Linked DNA regions of Thermus aquaticus. The protein of the gene in region 2 binds, or shares a complex with, the protein of the main gene of each other region. Links are inferred from orthologs where the notes say so. Each region holds a gene or a part of one and is shown on either strand. Other genes may lie near its edges.

Region 1 (11,191 bases), 730 kb from region 2 along the record:
GGCTTGGCCTCTATGCCCAAGGGCAGCGCAAGATAGGCTTGGGCACGCTCTACCTGGGCCTCGAGGTGTCCGCCGATCTCACCCCGCGCCTCACGCTAGCAGGCCTCGTTCCCTTCTAATCTAAAGGAGGAGAGAAGACATGAAAAGAACCTTCTTCACACTCGTCTTGGCCTTGGGCGCTGTCTTTGCCCAGCCCCTCAAGGTGGCCATCCTGTGGCACCAGCACCAGCCCCCCTACGAGAACCCTGTCACCGGGCAATACGAGGGGCCATGGGTGCGCATGCACGGGACGAACAGCTACCCCTGGATGGCCGAGGTCCTCAAGGAGTTCCCCGAGATCAAGGTCACCTTTGACTACACTTCCACCCTCCTCAAGCAGATTGAGGACTACCTCTCGGGGAAGGCCAAAGACGCCTACTGGCGGGTCTCGGAAAAGCCCCTGGGCCAGCTTTCCCAAGAGGAGCGGGCCTTCATCGTGGAGCGTTTCTTTGACATCAACCCCCGCTTCGTGGAAAAAAGCCCCCGCTACAAGGAGCTCCAGGCCAAGAAAATCCGGGGCGAGACCTTCGCCGACCAGGACCTGCAGGACCTGCGGGTGCTCTGGAACCTCTACTGGATCAACGTGGATTACATTGAGCGGGACCCTGGGCTGAAGGCCCTTTACCGCAAGGACCGGGGCTTCACCCAGGAGGACCTGGCCTACGTCCTCAAGAAGCACCTGGAGCTCATGGCCACCATCCTGCCCCTCCACAGGGAGCTCTGGGAGCGGGGCCAGATTGACCTCATCACCACCCCCTACTACCACCCCATCCTGCCCATCCTGATAGACAAGGAGGCCATCCGCGAGTCCAACCCCGCCCTGGCCCTGCCCAAAGAGCCCATCGCCTGGCCGGAGGACGCCCGCTGGCAGGTCCGGGCCGGGCGGGACTACTTCCAGAAGCTCTTCGGCAAGGCCCCCAAGGGGATGTGGCCTCCCGAAGGGGCCGTGAGCCAGAAGGCCGCGGAGCTCTACGCCGAGGAGGGCATCGGCTTCCTGGTGACGGACGAGGCCATCCTGGGCAAGAGCGGCTTCCCCGTGAACCCCGCCACCCTCACCCGGCTTTACCGGGTGGAGAAAAACGGCAAGCAGGTGGTCCTCTTCTTCCGGCACCGGGACCTCTCGGACCGCATCGGCTTCAGCTACAGCCAGATGCCCGCCGAGCGGGCGGTGGAGGACTTCATCGGCACCCTCCTGGAGATCCGCCGCCAGGTGATCGGCCAGAACCCCAACGCTGTCCTCACCATCGCCCTGGACGGGGAGAACGCCTGGGAGAACTACCCGAATAACGGCAACGACTTCCGCCGCCTCCTCTACAAGCGCCTGGCGGAGGAGCAGAAGAAGGGCACGCTGGAAACCGTGCTCTTCTCCGAGGTCCTGAACCTCCCCTCCCTGCCCATCGCCAGGCTGGGCACCGGGGGCTGGGCCGGGGACTTCGCCATGTGGGCCGGGGAGCCGGAGGAAAACGAGGCCTGGGACCGGCTGAGCCGGGCCCGGCAGGCGGTGATGGCCTACAAGGACCAGGGTGGCGACCCCCAGGTGGTGGAGAAGGCCATGGGCCTCATCTACGCCGCCCAGGCCTCCGACTGGTTCTGGTGGTACGGCCAGGACACCGGCTTCCCCAACCACCCCCCCTTTGATGAGGCCTTCCGCTCCATCCTCCAGGCGGTCTACAAAACCCTGGGCCAGAAGCCCCCGGAGGAGCTCTACATCGCCGTGCGCCCCCCCGTGCAACCCCAGGGAACCCCAGGGCGGTTGAAGCCCAACCTGGACGGGCGGGCCGAGGCGGAGGAGTGGAAAGGGGCCGCCTACCTCCCCGACGCCGACGGCACCACCATGCAGACCCCGGACGACCTCATCAAAGGCCTCTACCTGGGGTTTGACGAGCAGAACGTCTACCTCCGGGTGGACCTGCGGGACGGGACCAGAGCCCTGGACCTGGTGGGCCAGGGGTATCGCCTCCACGTCTACGCCACCACCCCCAGGGAGGAGGGCGGGGCCGCCTTCCCCGAGGGCGGGGAGGTTTCCTTGGGCTTTCCTTTGCAACAACGGATCACTCTAGATTTCAACCAGGTACGGGAGGGTCAGGGGGTGCTGGTGCGCTACGCCTACCGGGACGGGGCCTGGGTTCTGGCCAGCTCCCCCGCCGACCTGGCGGGTAGGCGGGCCTTCGTGGGCGACGTGGTGGAGATGCGCATCCCCTACACCACCCTCAAGGCGGAGGCCGGGGACACCCTTCGCCTGGCCATAGTCCTAGAAAAAGAGGGTCGCATCCTGGACATCGCCCCGAACGGCAACCCCCTGGCCCTGAGCCTCCCCCAGCGCCTGGCGGGCAAGGAGGTGCTGGTGGTCAAGGACCCCGAGGGGGACGAGCATGGCCCCGGCACCTACACCTACCCCAAGGACCAGGCCTTCGCTCCCTTTAAGGGGCTCTTTGACCTCCTGGAGATGCGCATCCTGGACGGCGGGGCCACCTGGACCTTTGTCTTCACCTTCAAGGAGATGACCAACCCCTGGGGCGCCCCTGCCGGCTTCAGCCACCAGCTCATCAACGTCTACATAGACTACAAGGAAGGGGGCAAAACCGAGACCTTCGCCAAAGGGGCCAAGGTGGCCTTTGACCCCGAGCACCCCTGGGACCTCTTCCTCAAGGCGGCGGGCTGGCCCCAGTACGGCCAGCGGGTGGGCTTCCCCGACGGCACCGACACGGCGGACGGGGTGGTGGTGGCCAGCAACCCGGCGGACAAGCAGGTCATCCTGCAAGTGGACAAGAAGTACTTCAACCCCGCTTCCGGCCAGAAGGTCTGCTTCTACGTGCTGGTGGGGAGCCAGGACGGCTATGGTCCCGACCACTTCCGCCCCGTGGGCAAGGAGGCGGGCCCCTGGAACCTGGGCGGGGCAGGGAACGAGGACGCCCCCCTGGTGGTGGACTACCTGTGGCCGGAGAAGGGGGTCCAGGAGGCCATGCTCTCCCAGTACGGAGGCGGCAAGTATGCGGTCCTCAAGCCCTACTGCGTGACCTGGCCCGCGCCCTGAGCCCGTGAACTTTGGGTCTACCCCGGGAAGGCCTTCCCGGGGTAGACTTTTGCCATGGACCCAGGCCTCGAGGCCGCCTTCAAGCATGTGGAGCGCCTCCTTTACGGAGATTCTGGCCGCCTGGGCCTCACCATCTACGACCTGGAGCGCCTGGTGGGCTACCCCGCCCGGGGGGAAGGCCCTTTGAGCTACACCCTGCCCAAGACCCAGGCCCTTTCCGGGGTGCAGGCGGTGCGGCTCTACTACTACCCCAAGGACCCCAACCTCCAGCTCATCGTGGAGATTGAGGACCGGGAGGGGAAGAAGCACCTCCGCCACTTCCGCTGGAACGGCCTCACCTGGGAGGTCCCCGAGGGGAAGCGGGGGGAGCTGAAGAGCACCGAGGAAACCCCGGGCCTCCTCAAGGTGGGGGAGGACTACTTCCTGGGCTTCCCCCGGGAGGAGGCCGTGGAGCTGGAAAAGGAGGTGCGCAAGGGAGAGGCCCTGGGGGCCAAGTACCTCCTCTGCCCCCGGTGCGGGGCCCGCATCTTCTACGCCCCCTCGGTCCGCCCCGAAGGCATCGCCTGCCCCAGGTGCGGCAACACCACCCTGCTTTTCAAGACCTTATCCGGCCTCGAGCCCCACAAGGACCCCCTGGAGGCCCTGGCCGAGGAGCAAAGGGCCCTCCGCAAGGCCATAGAGGAGCTTGTGGCTTACCTGAAGCGAAAGCTGGGGCCCTAGACCCTAACCCCCTCCAGGCCCCACCCCGGGTAGGCGTAAAACCGCCCCCGCTCGCCCTGAAGGTAGTCCATGAGGGGCTCCTGGAGGGGGCGGTGGCCCGCAAGCTTCTGGGCCACCTCCTCCAGGGTGAAGAAGCGGGCCTCCACGATGTGGCCGTCGGGGTCCCTTGGGTTCAGAAGCCCCTCGTAGCTGGCCCTAAAGGCCAGGGCCAGGGTGCGCTCGTTCTTGCGGCGGTCCTCCACCTGGATCACGTAGGCCAGGTGCTCAATGGCCTTCACCCTTAGGCCGGTCTCCTCCCGCACCTCCCGCACCAGGGCCTCGGGAACCGTCTCCCCGGGCTCCACCGTTCCCCCGGGGAGGGTGTAGCGCACCAGGCCCTTGCGCCCCCAGTCATTGCCCACCAGGAGGACCCGCCCCTGGCGGTCCATGAGGATGGCCGCCACCACCAGGATCTCGCGGCGCATCACGCTTCCGTCATGGCCTCCAGCTGGCGCTCCTGGTCGGCCCGCTTGAGGGCCTCCAGAAGGGGCTGGAGCTTACCCGAGAGGACGCCCTCCAGGTCGTGGGTGGTGAAGCCGATGCGGTGGTCCGTGACCCGGGACTGGGGGAAGTTGTAGGTGCGGATCTTCTCCGAGCGCTCCCCGGTGCCGATCTGGGCCAGGCGGGCCTGGCGGAGCTTTTCCGCCTCCTCGGCCCGCTTCATCTCCAGAAGGCGGCTACGGAGGATCATGAGGGCCTTCTCCCGGTTCTTGATCTGGCTCCTTGAGTCCTGGCAGGTGACCATGATGCCCGTGGGCAGGTGGACCACCCGCACCGCCGAGTCGGTGGTGTTGACCCCCTGGCCCCCGGGCCCCGAGGCCCGCATCACATCAATGCGGACCTCGTCCATGTTGAGCTGGAAGTCGGACTCCTCCGCCTTGGGCAAAACGGCCACCGTGGCCGTGGAGGTGTGGATGCGCCCCTGGGTCTCCGTGGCCGGTACCCGCTGCACCCGGTGAACCCCGCTCTCGTACTTGAAGGTGCCGTAGGCCCCGGGGCCCCTTACCTCAAAGACCACCTTGGAGAAGCCGCCCAGGTCCGTGGGGTTGGAGTCCAGGATCTCGGTTTCCAGCCCCATCTCCTCGGCGAAGCGCAGGTACATCTCCAAAAGGTCGCGGGCGAAAAGGGCCGCTTCCTCGCCCCCGGTGCCGGCCCGGATTTCCACGATGGCGTCCCGCTCGTCCATGGGGTCTTTGGGCAGGAGGTGGCGCTCAAGCTCCCGTTCCAGGGCCTCCTTGCGGGCCAAAAGCGCCTCCCTCTCCGCCTTGGCCACCTCCCGGAGCTCGGGGTCCTCCAGGAGGCTTTCCACCCCCTCCAGGTCCTCGAGGACCTTGCGGTACTCCCGGATGAGGGCGATGATCTCCCCCATCTCGGCGTAGCGCCGGGAAAGGGCCTGGTAGCGCTTCTGGTCCTTCAGGACCTCGGGATCGGCGAGAAGGGCCTCCAGCTCCCGGTACTCCTCCTCTAAGCGCGCGAGCTTATCCAGCATACCTGATTCCAGGATACCCCAAGGGGGGCTTGCCGGGGGATTTAGGCTCCCCTAAAATCGGGGCCATGGAAGCGCCCCTCCTCTACGCCCTTTTGGGCGGGCTCTTCACCTGGGGCCTCACCGCCTTGGGAGCGGCCAGCGTCTTCCTGGCCCGGGAGCCCAGCCGCAAGCTCCTGGACGGGATGCTGGGCTTCGCCGCCGGGGTGATGCTGGCGGCTAGCGTCTTCTCCCTCCTCGTCCCCGGCATGGAGATGGCCGAGGCCCAGGGCGTGACCCCCTGGGTCCCCGCCGTGGTGGGCTTCCTGGCGGGAGGGGCCCTTCTCCGGCTTCTGGACCGCCTCCTGCCCCACCTGCACCTGGGCTTTCCCATGGAGGCCCGGGAAGGGATCCCCACCCCCTGGCGGCGCACCACCCTCCTTATCCTGGCCATCACCCTGCACAACTTCCCCGAGGGCCTGGCGGTGGGGGTGGCCTTCGGGGCGGCTGGCCTGGACCCCACGGGGGCGGCCACCCTGGGCGGGGCCATCGCCCTGGCCCTGGGAATCGGCCTGCAGAACCTGCCCGAGGGCCTGGCCGTGGCCTGGCCCCTGAGGCGGGCCGGGGTGGGGGCGGGCCTGGCCTGGTTCTACGGCCAGCTTTCCGCCATCGTGGAACCCATCGGGGCGGTCCTGGGAGCGCTTTTGGTCCAGGAGATGCTGGTCCTTCTCCCCTACCTCATGGCCCTGGCGGCCGGAGCCATGGTCTTCGTGATCGTGGAGGAGGTCATCCCCGAAAGCCAAAGGGAGGGCAACGGGGACGTCTCCACCTTCGGGGTGATGATGGGCTTCGCCCTGATGATGGCCCTGGACGTGGCCTTGGGCTAAGTACCCCAGAAAAGCCTTCAGCCCGGGCTTGGGCACCTCATGTGGCGAAACCAAAGTGCGGGCACCTACTCGCCCTTACCCAGGCGCTCCCTGAGGAGGTGGGCGGCCTCCTCGGCCTTGGCCTTGGCGGTTTCCGCCGCCTTCTTGGCCAGCTCGGAGACCTCCTTCAGCTTGTCGGGAACGCCGTCCTTGTCCTGGTCCAGGTCCGCCAGGCGGCTTTTGGCCTCATGCAAGGCCTTTTCCGCCTCCTCCAGGGCCTTTTCCAGGACGTCGGGCCGCCCGTCCTTGTCCTGGTCCAGCTTCTCCTTGATCTCCTGAAGCCGCTTCTCGGCCTCCTGGGCCACCGACCTGGCCGCCTCTTTGGCCTTCTCCAAAAGTCCCTTGAAATCCATCGTGCCCTCAGCTTACAGGAGGGCCCGCAGGTCCGCCACCACCTTGGGAAGATAACCCGGGTTCTGGGCGAAGTTGAGCTTGTCGGGGCTTAGGAGTAAGACCAGCCTGCCCCCCTGGACCACGAAGGTGGTGGCGGTGTGGTCCACCAGGTACGCCCCGGGGCCCCGGTAGGCGGTCTTCTGGTAGTAAACGCCGAAGGCGCGGGCCACCTCCTGGACCTCCTCGGGGCTTCCCGTGAGGCCCAGGAAGGCGGGGTGGAAAGCCTTGGCGTACTGGTCGGCGATCTCCGGGGTGTCCCGCTCGGGGTCCACGCTGATGAAGATAACCTGGACGCGCCTCTGCTCCTCGGGGGAGAGGTTCTCGTAGACCTGCTTCAGGGAGATCATGGTGGTGGGGCAGACGTCGGGGCAGTGCACGAAGCCGAAGAAGATGAGGACCAGCTTGTCCCTGAAGTCGGCCAGGCGCACGGGGCCCTTGGGGCCCTCGAGGGTGAAGTCCACGGGCTTGGGGTTCAGGAGGCGGGTGCCGAAAAAGCTGTGGCTACCCTTGGGCACGAGGAGGTAGCCTAAGCCCAAAAGCCCCAGGATTAGGAAGGCCGGCCAAAAGCGCTTCATCGCCTCTCCACGGGCAAGACTACCTTAACCTTCAAGCCCCCTTGGAAGAGGAGGGTGAGCTCCACCTTCTCCCCCGCCTTCAGGGGCCGCTTGAGACCCTCCAGCATCAGGTGGTAGCCCCCGGGGCGGAAGGCCACCTTACCCCCCGGGGGAACCTCCACGTAGGGCAGGGGGCGCATGCCCAAGACCGCGTGCCCCCCCTTGTGCTCCTGGTGGTCCCGGTGGAGGGAGACCCGGCTGGCCACGGGGGTCTCGGCCCCCACAAGCCTTAAGGGGGTCTGGCCCCGGTTCACCAGGGTGAGGTAGGCGGCGGTGTCCGGGACCACCGGGGGCACCAGGCGCACCCAGCCCGGCTCCACCACCACCACCTGGGCCAGGGCGGGGAAGAGGAAGAGGAGAATAGGGAGAAGGCGCCTCACAGGGAAGAGTCTAGACCCCGGGACCGGGACAAATGTACTTTCCGCCGGAAGTACGAATGTCCCACCCCCCTGCCCTAGCCTGGCGGTGTATGGGCCCCCTTCTCCTGAGCCTGGCCCTGGCCGCCCCGGTCCTGAAGCTCACCGGGGAGGTGGAGGGCCCTCTGGTCCTCAGCGCCCCGGGCCTGGTGGTGGAGGGGGAGGGGGCGGTCCTTCGGGGGACGAGGGGGCACACCCTGAGCCTCCTGGCCCCGGGAATACGGGTGAGGGGCCTCGAGGTGGTGGGGGCCGGGAAGGAGGAGGACTTCTTTGAGCCCGACGCCGCCATCTACCTGAAGGGGTGCGAGGGATGCCTTCTGGAAGGGGTGGAGGTGCAAGGGGCCCCCACGGCGGTCAGGGTGGAGGACTCCCCGAAGGCCCAGGTGCGGGGCCTGAAGGCCCGGGGCCTGGGCCGCTCCCCTGGGGTCCTGGTCTACCGGAGCCCGGAGGCGGGGGTGGAAGGGAGCCAACTCTCGGGCTACATGGATGCCATCTATGTGGAGTACAGCCCCGGGATGCGGATCCACAAGAACCTGCTGGAGCGAAATGGCCGCTACGGCTTTCATGTGATGTTCTCCTGGGAGGTGCGGGTGGAGGCGAACCTGAGCCGGGAAAACGCCGTGGGCAACGCCGTCATGCACGGGGCCGCCAACCTGGTGGCCAAAAACCGGCTCCTGGACCACAAGACCCCCATCGGCTACGGCCTTCTGGTCCAGGACGAGCGACAAAGCCGGGTGGAGGCCAACCTCTTCCTGGGCAACACCCTGGGCCTGGTCCTCCTGGACGCCAAGGAGGTGGCGGTGAGGGCAAACCGCTTCCTGGAAAACGGCACCGCCCTCCGCATCACCCGGGAGCGGGGGGAGAACTCGGCGGAGGTGGTGGAAAACGCCTTTTCGGGCAACCTCTACGACCTCCTGGTGGACGCCCCCAAGGCCAAGGCCCGGGTGCGGGGCAACGCCTACGACCGGGCCCCGGCTCTTCCCGTACCCCACCTCCCCAGCGGGAGCTTCGCCCTCCTCCTCGCCCGGCAGCCGGAGCTCTCCCTTTTTGCCCTCTCTCCCGGGGTGGTCCTCTGGGAAAGCGCCGAGACCCAGGTGCCGGGCCTGAGGCTTCTCGGCCTGGCGGACCCGGAGCCGAGGCCCCTTCCCCAGGAGAAAAAGCCCAACCCGGCCCCCCTTCTCCTGGGGCTTGGCGGAGGTCTTCTATGGTGGCGGTGGAGGCGCTAGTCAAGCGGGGGAGGCTCTTCGGCCTGAACCTCCGGGCCGAAGGCGGGGTGGTGGGGCTTCTCGGCCCCAACGGGGCGGGCAAGAGCACCCTTCTGGCCGTCCTGGCGGGGAGGCTCAAGCCCGATGGGGGAAGGGCTTCCCTCCTGGGCCACGACCCCAGGGACCCCAAGGCCCTGGCCCTCCGGGCCTACCTGCCCCAGGCCCCCAGGCTCTTCCCCCACCTGAAGGCCCTCGAGGTCCTGAAGGGGGCCCAGGAGGTGAAGGGCCTGACCCGGGAGGCCCTGGACGAGGCCGTCTTCCGCATGGGCATAGAGGCCCTCCTGCCCAGGCGGGTGGGGGAGCTCTCCGGGGGGCAGGCCAAGCGCCTGGCCATCGCCGCAAGCCTCATGGGAAACCCCACCGTCTGGCTTCTGGACGAGCCCACCGCCGCCCTGGACCCCAGGGGGCGGGAGCGGTTTTGGAACTGGGTCAGGGACAAGGGGGAAGGGGTGGTCCTCCTGGCCCTCCACGACCTCGAGGAGGCCGCCCTGGCCCAGCGGCTTGTTCTCCTCAAGGGGGGAAGGCTTCTGGAGGAAGGCCCCCCGGAAGAGGTCTTGGGCCCAAGGGGAGAGCGCCTCCCCTGGCTAATGGAGGTGGTCTATGGCGAAGACGCGGCGTGAGGTTTTGGCGGCTTTAGGCGGTTTGGCGCTGGCGGCCCCGGCCCTGGCCCATATGGGGCACAGCCAGATGGGCATGTCCCCCGGGATGGGCAGGGACCTCATCCCCCCGAAGCCCATTCCCTGGGAGGAGGCCACCTGCGCCTTCTGCGGCATGCCCATCAAGACCCCGGAGGGAGAGTGGCGGGGGCGCACCTTCGCCAAGGGCTTCTTTGAGCAGACCTACAGCCAGATCTCCTTCAAGGCACCCCGGCCCGCCCCCCACAACCCCAAGGAGACCGTGGAGGCCCTCCACTTTGAGAGCCTCGCCTGCATGGTGAACTACGCCTGGGTCCACGGCCTGAAAGACGGGGAAGGGGCCACCTTCTACGTGACCGATCGGGGAAGCTACGATCCCCAGAACCCTCAGGGAAGCGTGCGCCTCATCCCCGCCCGGAGGGCCACCTACTACTTTGGGGAGCGGATGATGGTGGTGATGAACGCCAAGCTCGTGGCCTTTGATAGCCCCGCCAAGGCCCGGGCCTTCGCCGAGGCCCACAAGGCCCAGCACGGCCGGCAGAACTTCTTCACCTTCCAGACCCTCCTAGACCTGGCCCCCCTGCCCGAGATGAACCTGGTAGCCCTCCTGGCCCGGCATGCGGGGCTTCTGGGCGGGGAGAAAGACCACGGGCACGGCCACAGCCATTAGGCGCTAAGGAGGTAAGGCCATGATGGGAATCAGGAGGCTCTTAACCGCTCTTCTCGTGGCTTTGGCGGCCTTGGCTCTAGCCCACGAGAGCCGTCAGGTGGGACCATATAGGATCGTGATCGGCTTCCTCTACAACCCGGCCTTCGCCGGCTTTCCCAACTCCCTGGACCTTAGGGTCACGGAAGGGGACAAACCCGTGGAGGGGCTGGAAAAGACCCTCATTGTGGAGATCATCGCCCCCAACGGGGAGGCCTTCCAGGTGGACCTGCGACGGGCCCACGGCCAGCCCGGGTACTACCGGGGCTGGTTCATCCCCGGGGTGAGCGGGAACTACGTCTGGAGGGTGCGCGGAAGGATCGGCGATCTAGAGGTCAACGAAACCTTCTCCAAGTTCTTCCACTCCAAGGAAGCCGTCCTTGACCCCAGGGAGTACACCGTTCCCAAGGGGCGCTAACCCGATCTTGGGCCACCCCGGGACCTTCCGGGGTGGCCTTCTTGGTAGAGTGGAGGTGAACCCATGGAACGCCGCCGCTTTTTGGCCCTCTTGGCCCTCCCCCTCCTCCCCAAGGCCCTGGCCGCCCCCAGGGCCCTCCGGGTGGGGGTGGAGGCCTGCCCCTACTGCTTCATGACCATCCTGGATGCCCGCCACGCCGCCCAGGCGGTGAACCCCCAGGGCAAGGCCTTCTTCTACGATGACCTCGCCTGCCTCCTGGACCAGCTTTCGGGCTGGGGCGGGCCCCAACTCAAGGCCCAGGAGGTCTACCTGGCGGACTTCCTGGAAAGCACCCGCACCCAGCCCCTCTGGGTGGAGGCGGAAAGGGCCGTCCTCTACCACAACCCCAAGGTCCGCACCCCCATGGGCTCGGGGCTTCTGGCCTTCAAGAGCCGGGAGAACCTGGAGCGGCACCTCAAGGAGCGGCCGGAGCGGCGGGGAGGCCGGGTCCTCACCTGGAAGGAGGCCTTGAAGGAGGGGGA
Region 2 (6,543 bases):
TCGTGGAATTTCTTGGCCTGCTCCAGGCCGTTTTGGCCGGTGACGGCGTCCAGCACCAGCCAGACCTCCTTGGGCTCCTCCGGGTCGGCCTTGGCGATGGCCCGCTTGACCTTCTTCAGCTCCTCCATGAGGTTGTGCTTGGTGTGGAGGCGGCCTGCGGTGTCCACGAAGAGGAGGTCGTAGCCCCGGGCCTTCATGGCCTGGACGGCGTCGTAGGCGAGAGCGGCGGGGTCGGTGCCCTCCGGTCCTTGGATCACGGGGATAGAAAGGCGCTTTCCCCACTCGGAAAGCTGGGTTCCCCCGGCGGCCCGGAAGGTGTCCCCGGCGCAAAACATGACCTTCTTGCCCAGGTTCTGGTAGTAGCGGCCCAGCTTGGCGATGGTGGTGGTCTTGCCCACCCCATTCACGCCCACCACCAGAACCACCCGGCCCTTGGGCTCCACGGGCTTGGGCTTTTGCGGGTTGAAGCCCAGCTTCCTCAGGGTGGCCCGGCGCTCGTCCGGCTCCAGCATCCCTACCAGCTTTTCCTTCACCGCCTCCTTCAGGTCTTTGCGGCCCGAGGCCCGGACTTCCTGAAGGATCTCCTCGGTGGCGGAGAGGCCCACGTCGGCGGCCAGGAGGGCCATCTCTAGCTCCTCCAGGACCTCCTCGAGGTTGCCGCCCCAGGGAATGGCCTTGAGAAGCCGCTCCCTGGTCTTGGCCAGGCCCGCCTTTAGCCGGTCAAAGAAGCCCATCAGCGGAAGTTGACGCCAAGCCCAAAGCGCCAGACCTTGGGGAAGCCCGCGAAGCCGTAGACGTAGGTAGCCTCGGCGAAGAGGCCGGTGTAGGGGTCAAGGAGCCCCTCAAGCCCGGCGCTGAAGCTGACGCCAGCGGTGGACTGCTCGCCCAAGAGCCCGCTCAGCCCCCCGCCGAAGTAGGGGAGGAGGCCCCTAAGGGTGGGGTCGTACTGGCCCAGGTCCGGCTTGAAGAGGAGGCTGGCCTCGAGGGCCACCCCGGGGGCGGCGGGGGCCAGCTCGGCCAGGAGGCGGCCGGAGAGGTTCTGCCGGAGGCGGCTTTCCACCCCGGCCCCGAAGGTGAGGCCCAGGCCCTCCCCATAGCCGAAGCGCATCTGGATGGCGCTCTGAGCCGTGGCCAGGCCCAAAAGGGCTATGGTGGCGAGAAGGAACCGCTTCACGCTCTCCAGTATACCCCGGCTTGCGGCTTTCTTCACGAAAGAGCCCGCTCCAGGCGGGAAAGGGTCCGTTCCCGGCCCAGAAGGGCCATGATCTCAAAGAGGCCCGGGGTTTCCAGGCTCCCGGTGAGGGCGGCCCGGAGGGGCTGGGCCACCTGGCCCAGTTTAAGGCCCCTTTGGGCGGCGAAGTTCCGGAGAAGGGCCTCGAGGGCGGCCTCGCCCCAGTCCTCCTGGGCCTTCAGGAGGGGAAGGAGCTCCTTGAGGACGGGAAGGCCCTCCTCCAGCTTGGCCCTGGCCTTCTCGGAGAAGGGGTAGTCCTCGGTGAAGAGATAAGGGGCCTTCTCGGGAAGCTCCTTCAGGGTGTCTATGCGGGGGCGCATGAGCTCCACCGCCCGGCGCAGGTAGGCCTCGCTGGGCCAAAAGAAGCCCGCCGCCTCCAGGAAGGGCTTGACCCGCTGGGCCACCTCTTCCAGGGAAAGGACCTCCCGGATGTACTTGCCGTTCATCCAGCGGAGCTTCTCCAGGTCAAAGATGGGCCCGCCCAGGGAGACCCTCTCCCAGGAAAAGGCGGCCACGAACTCCTCGAGGGTGAAGATCTCCCGCCCGTCGGGCATGGAGAAGCCCATGAGGCAAAGGTAGTTCCTCAGGGCCTCGGGCAAGAAGCCCTCCACCCTGTACCACTCCAGGGAGGTGTGGCTCTTGCGCTTGGAGATCTTGGTCCTGTCGGGGTTCCTGAGGAGGGGCATGTGGTAGAAGCGGGGCACCTCCCAGCCGAAGGCTTGGTAGAGGAGGACGTGGATGGGCGTGGAGACCAGCCACTCCTCGGCCCGGATCACGTCGGTGACCCCCATGAGGTGGTCGTCCACTACGTTGGCCAGGTGGTAGGTGGGGTAGCCGTCGGACTTGAGGAGAACCACGTCGGGGATCTCCCCGTTGTCGTAGACCACCACGCCCCTGAGCTCGTCCTTGACCGCCGTGGTACCGGGGCGGGGGACCTTGAGGCGGATCACGTGGGGTTCGCCCCGCCTGGCCCGCTCCTCGGCCTCCTCGGGGGGGATGTGGCGGGCCCGGCCGTCGTAGCCCCCCTTCTCCTGGCGGATCCTCTCCAGCTCCTCCGGGGTCTCAAAGGCCCGGTAGGCCCACCCCCGCCTCAGAAGCTCCTCGGCGTGGGCTTTATAAATGGGCAGACGCTCCGACTGGCGGTAGGGGGCGTGGGGCCCGCCGATGTCCGGCCCCTCGTCGTAGGCGATCTCCAGCCACTTCAGCGCGGCCAGGATCCTCTCCTCGGCCCCGGGCACGTAGCGGGCCCGGTCCGTGTCCTCAATGCGGACGATGAAGCGGCCCCCGTTCTTTCGCGCCCAGGCGTAGTTGAAGAGGGCGATGTAGGCCGTGCCCACGTGGGGGTCGCCGGTGGGGCTTGGGGCGATGCGGGTCACCACCATACCTGGCCCATTATCTCACCCAGGGCTAAAGGTTTGCCCTTAGGCTTAGGGCCATGGACGGCGAGCTTGTGGCCCAGGGACTTAGGAAACGCTACGGCCCCAAGGAGGTGGTCAAGGGGGTGGACCTCCACCTCAAGCGGGGGGAGATCGTGGCCCTCTTCGGCCCCAACGGGGCGGGGAAGACCACGACCTTTTACATGGTGGTGGGCTTCATCCGGCCCACCGGGGGGCGCATCTTCCTGAAGGGCCAGGAGATCGGCCGCCTGCCCATGTACAAAAGGGCCCGCATGGGCCTCGGCTACCTGCCCCAGGAGCCCAGCGCCTTCCGGCGGATGACGGTGCTGGAAAACCTCCTGGCCATCCTGGAGTTCCAGCCCCTTTCCCAGAGGGAGCGACTGGAAAAGGCCAAGGCCCTTCTGGAGGAGCTGGCCATCTACCACCTCAAAGACCGCATGGCCTACGCCCTCTCCGGCGGGGAAAGGCGTCGGCTGGAGATCGCCCGGGCCCTCTGCACCGACCCCGACTTCATCCTTCTGGACGAGCCCTTCACCGGGGTGGACCCCAAGAACGTGCGGGAGATCCAGAAGGTCATCGCCGAGCTTCGGGAAAGGCGGGGCGTGGGGGTCTTCGTCACCGACCACGCCGTGCGGGAGACCCTGGCCATCACCGACCGGGTCTACGTGATGTACGACGGGGAGATCCTCTTCCACGGCGACCCCGAGACCTTCGCCAAGGACCAGGGGGTGCGGCGGCACTACCTGGGGGAAGACTACGAGCTTTAGATGACCTTCTGGGCCCTCCTCGTCCTCATCCTCCTCCTCTCCGCCCTGGTGGCCTACCTGGGGGACCGGGTGGCCAAGTGGGCGGGAAAGCGGCACTTCCGCTTCCTGGGCCTCAGGCCCAGGCAGACGGCCACCCTGGTGGCCGTCATGACCGGGGTGGGGATCGCCCTCTTCAGCTACCTGGGCTTTTTGCTGGTCTTCCGGGAGGCCCGGGAGACCATCCTCGAGGCCCAGGCCGTCCGGGAGGAGCGGGACCGGCTTAAGGGGGAGCGGGAAGCCCTCCTAAGGGCCAAAGAGGCCATGGAGGCCGAGGCCGCCCGGGCCCTTTCCGAGCTCAACGCCCTCAGGGCGGAGAGGAAGGAGCTTCTAAAGGCCCTGGAAGAGGCCGAGGCCCTGAAGGGGCGCCTTATGGCCGAGGCCAGGGGCCTTCAGGCCCAGGTGGCCGCCCTGGGGAAGGAGAAGGCCCGGCTGGAGGAAGAAAAGACCCGGCTGGCGGCGCTCCTTTCGGAAAAGGAAGCCCCCCTCGCGGAGAAGGAAAGGGCTCTGGCCGAAGGGACCGAGGCCCTGAAGGCCCTGGAGGAGGCTTTGAGGAGGACGGCGGCGGAGAAGAAGCGGCTGGAAGGGGAAAAGGGCCGCCTGGAGGCCGACATCGCCCTCCTCCAGGCCCGCCTGGAGGAGGCCAGGCGGGAGCGCCAGGGCCTTGAGGAGGAGCTTTCCGCTCTGCGGGGGCGGCTCGCCGAGGCCCAGAGAAGCCTGGCCCAGGCCGAGGAGCGGGTGCGGGGCCTCCTCAGGCAGGCGGAGGCCCTGGCGGGGGAGCGGGGCCAGCTTTCGGAGAGGCTTTTGCGCCTGAGCCAGGGGCTTTACCTGGGGGAGGTGCGCCTGGGGGCCGAGGAGGGGAGGGCCACTTTGGAGCGGGTGGCCGAGCGGCGGGCCCTCCTCCAGGGCTTCCGGGGGGCGGAGCTATTGGAAGGGGAGGTGCAGGGGCCGGGTCTTGCGGTCCTCGAGGGGGCGGGGTACCGGGACGGCAGGCTTCTGGTGCGCTTCCGCTTCTACCCGGAGAAGAAGGCCTTTGCCGCCGGGGAGGTCCTGGCCAGCGCCACCTTCCGCCTCTCCACCCAGGCCCGCCACCAGGAGGTCCTGGAGCGCCTGGGGGAGGAGGCGCGGCGGAGGCTTCTGGAGGCGGGCTTTCCCCCCGAGACGCCACCTTCCCCTCCCCCGAGGAGCTGGCCCGGGGCCTGGCCCTCCTCCAGGGCAGAAAGGGCGTGGTGCGCCTGGGCGTGGTGGCCGCCAAGGACCTCTGGACCACGGAAAGGCCCCTTCTGGCCTACCAGCTCCTAGGGGGGCCGCCGGGCCCGGAGGTACCGCTCCCGACCCAGAAGGTCCCTTAGGACCGCCACCTCCTGGAAGCCCATGGCGCCAAGCTCCTTCGCCATGAGGCCCACGTTCTCCGGGGCGAGCTCCATTAGGAGGAAGCCCCCGGGCCTCAGGGCCTCCCAGGCCTCACCGGCCAGGGGCCGGGCCACGTCTAGGCCCTCAGGCCCGGCGTAAAGGGCCAGCGGGTTCTCAAAAGCGAGCTCCTTGGGGGCCACCTCCCGGTAAGCCTCGGGCAGGTACGGGGGGTTGGAGACGATGAGGTCCAGCCTCCTTAGCCCCCCCGTGAGGGGGGCCTTCAGGAAATGGACCGGAAGGCCCAGCCTCCTGGCGTTCTCCTCCGCCAGGGCCAGGGCCCTAGGGTCCACCTCGGTGGCGTGGACCTCGGCCTCGGGGAGGTGCCGCTTCAGGGCCAAGGCGATGGCCCCCGTCCCCGTCCCCACGTCCAGGACGCGGGGCCTTGGGGGAAGGGGAAGGCTCAGGGCCAGCTCTACCAGCCCTTCGGTCTCCGGCCTCGGGATCAGGACCCCCTCGGCCACCTTTAGGGGGAGGCCAAAAAACTCCACCTCCCCCAGGAGGTACTGCAGGGGATAGCCGGAAAGCCGCCTTTTTAGGAGCTCCCGGGCTCTGGCCTCCGCTCCCGGGGGTGGGGGCTCGGAAAGCCTAAGGAGGAGGGCCTTTCGGGGAAGCCCCGCCGCCAGGGCCAGAAGGTCCAGGGCCTCGCCCTTGGGGAGGCCCGCCCCTTCAAGCTCCCTCTCCAGTTCCCGGAGGAGCCTTATCACGGGGGTAGACCACCACGTGCCGCTCCTCCCCCTCCCCGTGGCTTTCCGTGGTCACCTTGGGGTGGTTCTTGAGGAGCATGTGGACGATGCGCCTTTCCGAGGGGCGCATGGGGGGCAGGGGCAGGGGCTCTCCCGTGAGCTCCACGGTAAGGGCCGCCTCCTGGGCCAGCCTGCGGATCTTGTCCTCCTGCCGCTTGCGGTAGCCGGCGGCGTCCAGGACCACCCGGTAGGCCCCGCCGAAGTGCTTGGCCAGGACCACCCCCGCCAGGTACTCCACCGCCTTCAGGGTCCGCCCCTCCTTGCCGATGAAGCGCCCCAGGTCCCCGCCCTTGACCTCGGCCCGGAGGAGGTTTCCCTCCTGGCGCACCTCCACGTAGTGGGCGGGGTCCAGGCGGAGGAGGAGGCCCACGAGAAACTCTTCCAGAACCTCCTTGGGGCCCTTGGTTTGGCTCTCCTTCCCGCTTTCTTTGAGCTCCACCTCCACCGGGGCCTCTTCCAGCACCCCCAGGTCGGAGAGGAGGTCGTCAATGCTCTTCTTCTTCTCGTCCATGACCCCAGTTTACGCCGCCAGGGGCTTGAGGCTTTTGTTGATGAGCCACTGCTGGAAGAGGCCGATGAGGTTGGAGAGGACCCAGTAGAGGGTGACCCCGGCGGGGAACTGCAGGACCAGGAAGACGAAGATCAAGTTTATGAAAAGCCCCTGGCGGATGACGTCCTTGTTGCCGTGGGCGGAGAGCCAGGTGGAGAGGAGGGTGGAGGCCACGTAGAGGACCGGGAGGATGTAGTAGGGGTCGGGCAGGGCCAGGTCGGGGATCCAGAGGAGGCCCTGGCCGAACTCGTAGTTGGCGATCACCTTCCAGAGGATGAAGAGGATGGGCATCTGGATGAAAAGGGGCAGGCACCCGGCGGCGGGGTTCACCTTGTGCTCCTGGTAGAGCTTCATGGTGGCCTCTGCCCGCTTGTTGGGGTCGTCCTTGTACTTCTCGTTGATCTTC

What was found.
Region 1: the proteins of prmC (region 2) and prfA are in contact, whole or in part, in a crystal structure (PDB 2B3T), measured with the Escherichia coli proteins. The link is inferred for Thermus aquaticus from one-to-one orthologs.

What each region holds. Positions count from the first base shown.
Region 1 is NZ_LHCI01000106.1:305,222-316,412, forward strand. The notes cover bases 3,290-6,259. They hold prfA (peptide chain release factor 1), read right to left. Parts: upstream 5,322-6,259; coding sequence 4,257-5,321; downstream 3,290-4,256. Other genes in these bases: BVI061214_RS02605 (hypothetical protein), read left to right, coding at 3,290-3,793; BVI061214_RS02610 (NUDIX hydrolase), read right to left, coding at 3,790-4,257; BVI061214_RS02620 (ZIP family metal transporter), read left to right, coding at 5,387-6,184; BVI061214_RS02625 (dolichyl-phosphate-mannose--protein mannosyltransferase), read right to left, coding at 6,250-6,259. Also shown: BVI061214_RS02595 (glycogen-binding domain-containing protein), read left to right, coding at 1-119; BVI061214_RS02600 (glucodextranase DOMON-like domain-containing protein), read left to right, coding at 140-3,073; more of BVI061214_RS02605, read left to right, coding at 3,128-3,289; more of BVI061214_RS02625, read right to left, coding at 6,260-6,576; BVI061214_RS02630 (SCO family protein), read right to left, coding at 6,589-7,191; BVI061214_RS02635 (copper chaperone PCu(A)C), read right to left, coding at 7,188-7,610; BVI061214_RS02640 (NosD domain-containing protein), read left to right, coding at 7,700-8,872; BVI061214_RS02645 (ABC transporter ATP-binding protein), read left to right, coding at 8,851-9,531; BVI061214_RS02650 (nitrous oxide reductase accessory protein NosL), read left to right, coding at 9,512-10,216; BVI061214_RS02655 (hypothetical protein), read left to right, coding at 10,236-10,670; BVI061214_RS14005 (nitrous oxide reductase accessory protein NosL), read left to right, coding at 10,734-11,191. UniProt on the Escherichia coli protein: Peptide chain release factor 1 directs the termination of translation in response to the peptide chain termination codons UAG and UAA.
Region 2 is NZ_LHCI01000106.1:1,034,889-1,041,431, forward strand. Bases 3,640-6,540 are described here. They hold prmC (peptide chain release factor N(5)-glutamine methyltransferase), read right to left. Parts: upstream 5,549-6,540; coding sequence 4,730-5,548; downstream 3,640-4,729. Other genes in these bases: BVI061214_RS06730 (Jag family protein), read right to left, coding at 5,511-6,098; BVI061214_RS06735 (YidC/Oxa1 family membrane protein insertase), read right to left, coding at 6,108-6,540. Also shown: signal recognition particle-docking protein FtsY, read right to left, coding at 1-734; BVI061214_RS06705 (hypothetical protein), read right to left, coding at 734-1,174; gltX (glutamate--tRNA ligase), read right to left, coding at 1,207-2,613; lptB (LPS export ABC transporter ATP-binding protein), read left to right, coding at 2,667-3,395; more of BVI061214_RS06735, read right to left, coding at 6,541-6,543. UniProt on the Escherichia coli protein: Methylates the class 1 translation termination release factors RF1/PrfA and RF2/PrfB on the glutamine residue of the universally conserved GGQ motif, i.e. on 'Gln-235' in RF1 and on 'Gln-252' in RF2.